DNA from 3 places in the Streptomyces sp. NBC_00691 genome. Region 3 is predicted to be linked to each of the others. Evidence: riboswitches for the same ligand, from Rfam matches in the RefSeq annotation. Region 3 holds a riboswitch; each other region holds the start of a gene.
The links. Region 3 has a riboswitch for cobalamin ahead of OG392_RS14120 (ABC transporter substrate-binding protein). Riboswitches for the same ligand answer to the same signal wherever they lie in the genome.
Positions count from the first base shown of each region.

Region 1: another riboswitch for cobalamin. It lies ahead of OG392_RS03885 (energy-coupling factor ABC transporter permease); the one in region 3 lies ahead of OG392_RS14120 (ABC transporter substrate-binding protein).
Region 2: another riboswitch for cobalamin. It lies ahead of OG392_RS09085 (cobalamin biosynthesis protein); the one in region 3 lies ahead of OG392_RS14120 (ABC transporter substrate-binding protein).

Region 1 is NZ_CP109007.1:878,255-880,490, reverse strand. It holds gene OG392_RS03890 (energy-coupling factor ABC transporter substrate-binding protein) at 1-340, opposite strand, end outside; gene OG392_RS03885 (energy-coupling factor ABC transporter permease) at 337-1,035, opposite strand; cobalamin riboswitch at 1,065-1,298, opposite strand; gene OG392_RS03880 (hypothetical protein) at 1,445-1,720, opposite strand; gene OG392_RS03875 (PTS-dependent dihydroxyacetone kinase phosphotransferase subunit DhaM) at 1,919-2,236, opposite strand, start outside.
Region 2 is NZ_CP109007.1:2,018,693-2,020,928, reverse strand. It holds gene OG392_RS09090 (cobyric acid synthase) at 1-169, opposite strand, end outside; gene OG392_RS09085 (cobalamin biosynthesis protein) at 166-1,155, opposite strand; cobalamin riboswitch at 1,190-1,329, opposite strand; gene OG392_RS09080 (hypothetical protein) at 1,443-1,664, opposite strand; gene OG392_RS09075 (inorganic phosphate transporter) at 1,677-2,236, opposite strand, start outside.
Region 3 is NZ_CP109007.1:3,136,471-3,138,706, forward strand. It holds gene OG392_RS14115 (FecCD family ABC transporter permease) at 1-22, opposite strand, end outside; gene OG392_RS14120 (ABC transporter substrate-binding protein) at 19-1,008, opposite strand; cobalamin riboswitch at 1,051-1,184, opposite strand; gene OG392_RS14125 (M67 family metallopeptidase) at 1,177-1,605, opposite strand; gene OG392_RS14130 (amino acid permease) at 1,728-2,236, opposite strand, start outside.

The sequences.
Region 1 (2,236 bases), 2.3 Mb from region 3:
CTCCGGCGCCCGGTGCGCCGGCCACCCCGGCCGTCTCGGCCTGCGCCGCCCCCTGGCGGCGGCCGCGCCGCAGCCCGAAGTAGTACGCCAGGACACCGGCACCGAGGGCCGCCTGCAGGGCGAACAGGGCCGACTCGATCTCCCCTGACGGCGGCTCGTAGAGCGGGCTGAACCACGGTTCGTAGTCCGGCTGGAGTTCCGTGATCGCGGTCTCGGCCTCCGCGTCGGCCCCCGTGAAGGGCTCCTCCTTGTGGTCCCCGAGTCCCAGCGCGAGCGGCAGGACCGCGAGCGCGACGACGACGAGCAGCAGCAGGGCGTTGATCTTCGCGTTCCGGCTCATCGCGCGATCGCCTCCTCGCGTCGCTCCGGCGTGCGCCCGGCGAGGACGCCGAGCCGGATCAGCTCGCCCTTGCTGGACTGGGTGAGCAGACGCATCACGAGCACGGTGAGCAGGCCCTCGCTGACCGCGAGCGGAATCTGCGTCACGGCGAAGATACCGCCGAACTTGGCGAGGGCGCCGGGGATGCCGCTGCCCGGGTCGGGGAAGGCGAGTGCCAGCTGGACGCTGGTGACGCAGTACGTGGACAGGTCGGCGACGAACGCGCCGAAGAAGACGGCGACCATCAGCGGCGCACCGAACCGGCGGAGCAGTGCGTAGGCCCCGTATCCCGCCCAGGGTCCGACGATCGCCATCGAGAAGACGTTCGCGCCGAGCGTGGTCAGCCCGCCGTGGGCGAGCAGCAAGGCCTGGAAGAGCAGCGTGATCGTCCCGAGGACGGCCATGATGGGCGGCCGGAACAGGATGGCACCGAGGCCCGTACCGGTGGGATGTGAACAACTCCCCGTCACGGAAGGCAACTTGAGTGCCGACAGGACGAACGTGAAGGCGCCGGCGGCGCCGAGCAGCAGGGTGGACTCAGGATGGGACCGCACTTCGCGGGTCAGCGCGCGGACTCCGTGGACGACGAACGGCGCGGACGCGACGCCCCAGGCGGCCGCGTGCACAGGGGGCAGATACCCCTCGGCTATATGCATGGTTGGGAGACCCTCTCCAGCACCTCGTGGATGGACAACGCACCCTGGCCGGTCTCCTGGCTGACGGTCATTCCGCCCGACTCCGCCTTCCCACACCACGCCGGTCTCCCGACGTGGTCCAGTGGCTTCCCCGAGGGTGTTCCCCGCGGGGGTGGAGCCGGACCTCCCGATCACAGTGGCGAGGGCCGCACCGGTACTGCACCGGTTTCCCGTACACCAAGGCCCTGTGACATTAGTGCGTTGACCAGGTACATCACAATGTGGGTGCTTGTAGGGTCCCCGCGGCGCCGCGCGGGAGCTCCCGGTTCCCGCTCCTGAGGGCGCTGGGCCTCCTCGATTCCCGCCGGTGGCGCCGCGGTCGTCCGGCGTTCCCGCCGGCGGTGCCGTGTACCTGCCGCTTTCCCGCCGCCTAGCTGTTCCTGGCGTTGCGTACGAGGGCCGCGATCGCACCAGGGGCCACGAGGACCGCTGCCACGAGTGCGCCGAGCAGCATGGGGTCGGGGCCGTCGTAGTCGGCCGACACCTCCGCGTTGGCGCCGAACAGGGCGGCGCCGATCACCAGCAGGGCCGAGACGCCGAGTACGCCCTTCGCCCACCCCCGGCGGGCGGACGGAGCGCGCAGGGGCACGAGTGCGACCAACAGCCACACCAGCGCGAAACCGACCATGATCGACAGACTGCCCATGTGCCCCTCCTTCACCACCTGGGCGGACCAGGTGGACCACGGGTGGACGCCGGCGCCCGGAGAGGCCCGGCAGCGCGGCCGTCTCATGGCCGCGACCTCCAAGAGTAGGTCGCACCCACGCGGCCACAGCGGCCGAGTTCCGGCCAAACGGCACCTGAAACCCGGCCACTTGAGGGGCCCCGCGCAGGTCCTGTGCCCTCACTCCTTGCGGTAGGCGTACGCCTCCGACGCTGCCGCCGCCACGGCGTCGAGGTCCCCGCCCGCGCTCGCCGTGACCAGGGCGGCGACCGTGCCCTCGACGAACGGCGCGTCCACGAGCCGGGCGCCCTCGGGCAGTTCGTCGCCCTCGGCGAGGAGGGCCTTCACGGTGAGCACCGCACTCCCCAGGTCGACCAGGATGGCCACACCGGAGCCCCGGTCGACGGCCTTCGCCGCCTCGGAGATCAGCTCGGAACTCGTCCCGAGGCCACCGTCGGGGGTCCCGCCGGCCGGGAGGACCGGAGCGAGGTCGCCGCC
Region 2 (2,236 bases), 1.1 Mb from region 3:
CGATCTCGGCGCCCTCCCGCGTGACGAAGGAGTTGAGGGACATGTTCTGCCCCTTGAACGGCGCCACCTTCAGCCCCTTGCGGACCAGCCAGCGGCAGATGCCGGCCGTCACGACGCTCTTGCCGGCGTCGGACGTGGTCCCGGCGACGAGCAGTCCCCCACCCCTCATGCGTTCCTCCGCTTCCGGGTCGACGCGGCCAGGGCGCCGATGATGATCCGGCCGCCCGCACAGGCGGCCAGAGTGAGTCCGGTGACCCGGCGCGACAGGCGTACGGCCCGGTCGATGTCGGTCACCTCGACGGCCCGCCCCTCACCGTTGAGCACCGGCCGGTACTCGACGCGGCCGCCGTACGACAGGGTGCCCCCGAGGCGGACGCCGAGGGCGCCCGCGAAGGAGGCCTCGACGGGGCCCGCGTTGGGGCTGGGGTGCTGCGCCGCGTCGGACCGCCAGGCCCGCAGCGCACCGCGCGGGTCTCCGCCGGCGACGGTCGCGAGGACGGCCGTCAGCCGGGCCCCGGGCCAGCCGGCCACGTCGTCGAGCCGGGCCGAGGCCCAGCCGAAGCGGCGGTGGCGCGGCGACCTGTGGCCGACCATCGCGTCGAGGGTGTTGACGGCCCGGAAGCCGAGGAGGCCGGGCACGCCCGCGACCGCGCCCCAGAAGAGGGCGCCGACCACGGCGTCGGAGGTGTTCTCGGCGACCGATTCGACGACCGCGCGGGCCATCGCGGGCCCGTCCAGGGACTGCGGGTCGCGCCCGCAGAGATGCGGCAGCCGCTCCCGGGCCACGTCCAGGTCCCCGGCGGCGAGCGCGCCGCCGATCGCGCGGGCCTCCCGCCCCAGGGTCGTACCGCCGACGACGGCCCACACGGAGGCGGCGGTCAGGGCGACGGCGGCGGCCGGCCGGTTCCGTACGGCCCGGGCGGCGAGCGCTCCGACGGCGACGGCGGAGCCGGCGCAGACGGCGGTGTGCAGGGCGCCCCAGCCGCGGTGGTCGTGGTGGAGGCGGTTCTCGACCGCGGCGGCCGCCCGGCCGAACGCGGCGACGGGATGTCCGCGGCGGGGATCGCCGACGAGCAGGTCGAGGGCGAGACCCGCGGCCGCTCCGTACGCGAATCCGTTCGGGGAAAGACGGCTGGCACTGCTGCGGCCGGGCATGGCGCATGTCCTCACTCAGGGTCCGCGCCCTGGATCGACGTGACCGGCGGCGAGAGTTCCTGACTCCCGGACCCCTCGGATCCGGTCACAGTGGCGGGACCGCGCCGGATTCGCACCGGACTTCCTCTGCTGCCGCCGTAATGGCCTCGGCAGTCCACCACGGCCCGAGAACAGCCGTCAACTCACCCTTGACCTGCATCGGGTCACTGTGCGAAGCACCACAAACACGACGGCGGGGCGGCCCGCACCCGAAGGTGCGGACCGCCCCGCCGGCCGGGCTCGGACCGTCAGGCGACGATCAGGTAGATGCCGTACGCGACGGCCGCCGCGCACAGGGCGAAGCAGGCGTAGGCGGAGGTACGGGCCAGGACCGCGGAGCCGCCGCGGGCGGCGGCCTCCTCCTGCTTGGTGAGGCCGACGATGCCGAGGGAGAAGAGGCCCACGAGGGCGACGGTCGCCACGAGGCTGACTCCGAAGACGGAGCCGAGAGCTGCCCAGTCGATCTTCATGTCGTTGGTTCCTTAGACCGTGGCGGCGGGGGCCGGGGGAGCGGTCGGGTCGGTGGGGGCCGGCGCGGGGATGGTGGCCTTGAGGTCTTCGTCCGTGACGGCGGCGAAGGAACCGGCGGCCGGCGGCGGGGTGACGGCCGCCATGGCCGTGGTCACGACGCCCGCGGGCTCGGCGTCGAGGTCGTCGGCGGTGACGTTGTGGTGGTCGACCGGCTTGCGGCGGGAGAGCGACCAGATGACGCCCGAGCCGGCGATCAGCAGGACCGCGACGGCGGCGATGCCCCAGGGGCCCTGCTTGGTGAGGAACTCGGCACCGGCACCGACCACGGCCGCGGCGGGCAGGGTCAGACCCCAGGCGACGAACATCCGGGTGGCGGTCGACCAGCGGACGACGCCGCCCTTGCGGCCGAGACCGGCACCCATCACGGCACCCGAGCAGGACTGGGTGGTGGAGAGCGAGAAGCCCAGGTGGGAGGAGGCGAGGATGACCGTCGCGGCGCTGGTCTGGGCGGCGAAGCCCTGCTGCGGCTGGAGGTCGGTGAGGCCCTTGCCCATGGTGCGGATGATGCGCC
Region 3 (2,236 bases):
CGACGCGGGCCTCCGTGCTCATCGGGCCGGGTGGAGCTGGGCCGCCAGCTTGTCGACGGCCCCGGGAACGCGGACGCCGAGGACGGTGTCGGAGAGCGGCATCACGGCGAACCGGCGGTTCTTGATCGCGGGGACGTCCTTGAGGGCCGGGTCGTCGAGGAGCCGCTTCTTCTTCTGTTCGACGGTGGTGGAGCCGTAGTCGTAGATGACGACGACCTCGGGCTTGCGGGCGACGACCTGTTCCCAGGTGGCGTCGCCGAAGGCCTTGTCGAGGTCGGCGAAGACGTTGCGGCCGCCGGCGCGGGTGATCAGCTCGTTGCCGATGCCCTTGCCGCCGGCGGTGAACGCGGTCTTGTCGCCGCTGTCGTAGACGAAGACGGAGACGGGTGCGGTGCCCTTGAGGCGCTTCCCGGTGGCGGCGACGGTGGCCTTCGCCTCCCGGACCCATGTGTCGGCCCGGTCGGCGACGCCGAACGTCCGCCCGATCTCGCCGACTTCGCGGTAGAGGTCGTCGACGGAGGGCGAACCGGACGGGCAGTACTCGGTGTTGAGCCGGGTGTCGATGCCGGAGCGCTTCAGGTCGTCGCGGCTCCGGCCGTCCTTGCTCGCGAAGGCGGAGGAGTAACCGCCGTACACGAAGTCGGGGTTCGCGGCGAGCAGGGCCTCCTTGGAGGGGTACTCCTTCGCGAGGACGGGGACGGAGTCGTAGGCCTTCTTGTAGGCGGGGAGGATCGCGTCGTCGAGGTAGGCCGTGCCGACGAGGGACTTCTCCAGGCCGAGGGCGAGCATGACCTCGGTGACGTGCTGGTTCATGGTGACCGCGCGCTTCGGCGGAGCCTCGAAGGTCGTCTTCACACCGCAGTTGGAGACGGTGTACGGGAATCCCGGGGCGGCCTTGGCGGCGGGGCCGTCCGGCGCGGAGGCCGAGCAGGCGGCGAGCAGCGGAAGCAGGGCGGCGGCGGACAGCAGGGGCGTCAGGGGCAGCCGGGTGCGACGGGGCCAGGACATGACGGAACGTGCCTCCTCCGGGGATTTCCACGTCCCCGATCGGTGGTGAGAAGGCGGCAGGTCAGTTCCTGGCTTCCGCCTCCCGGAGGAGACGGTCACAGTGGCGGGACCGTGCCGGATTCGCACCGGCTTCCTGGGTCCTGCCGCCCGTAGGTCCCGGCCAGTGTCTCAGGCGTCGTACTCCTCGACGACCTTGACCTCTTCCTCCGTCACGACGCCCTCGACGATGGTGAAGGAGCGGAACTGGAAGGGGCCGGCGCCGTCGCTGTCGGCGGTGGAGACGAGGACGTAGTGGGCCTGGGGCTCGTTGGCGTACGAGATGTCCGTGCGGGACGGGTAGGCCTCGGTCGCGGTGTGCGAGTGGTAGACGATGACGGGCTCCTCGTCCCGGTCGTCCATCTCGCGGTAGAGCTTGAGCAGGTCCGCGGAGTCGAACTCGTAGAAGGTGGGCGAGCGGGCGGCGTTGAGCATCGGGATGAACCGCTCGGGGCGGCCGGTGCCGACCGGGCCCGCGACCACGCCGCAGGCCTCGTCGGGGTGGTCCGCGCGGGAGTGTTCCACGATCTGGTCGTACAGAGCCCGGGTGATGGTCAGCATGCCGACAGGATAAGCCGACGGGCCGCTCCGTACCGGGGAGTGGTACGGAACGGCCCGTATGCCGAGACGATCGAGGTCAGAGCCGTTTGGGGACGACCCGGGCCGACCGCCCGCGGGGTCCGTCAGGACCGCTTGGCGAAGGCCGCGCCCTCGGGGTTGCGGGACTTCAGGACCAGGTAGGAGACGCCGAGGATGAGACCCCAGACCGGGGCGGCGTACAGCGAGACCCGGGCGCCCTCGTCGATGCCCATCATCACGATGACCATGCCGATGAAGAGGAGCGCGAACCAGCTGGTGTACGGGGCTCCCGGGGCCTTGAAGGTGGACTCGGGGAGCTCGCCGCGGTCGGCCTTGGCCCGGTAGCGGATCTGGCAGACCAGGATCATGATCCAGGCCCACATGCCGGAGATGGTGGCGAAGGAGACCACGTACTCGAAGGCCTTGCCCGGGGCGACGTAGTTGATCCAGACGCCGACCAGCATCAGCGAGGCCGAGAAGGTCAGGCCGAGCAGCGGGGTGCCGCTCTTGGTGAGCTTGGTGAAGACCTTCGGGCCCTGGCCGTTGAGCGCGAGGTCGCGCAGCATGCGGCCGGTGGAGTACATGCCCGAGTTGCAGGAGGAGAGGGCGGCGG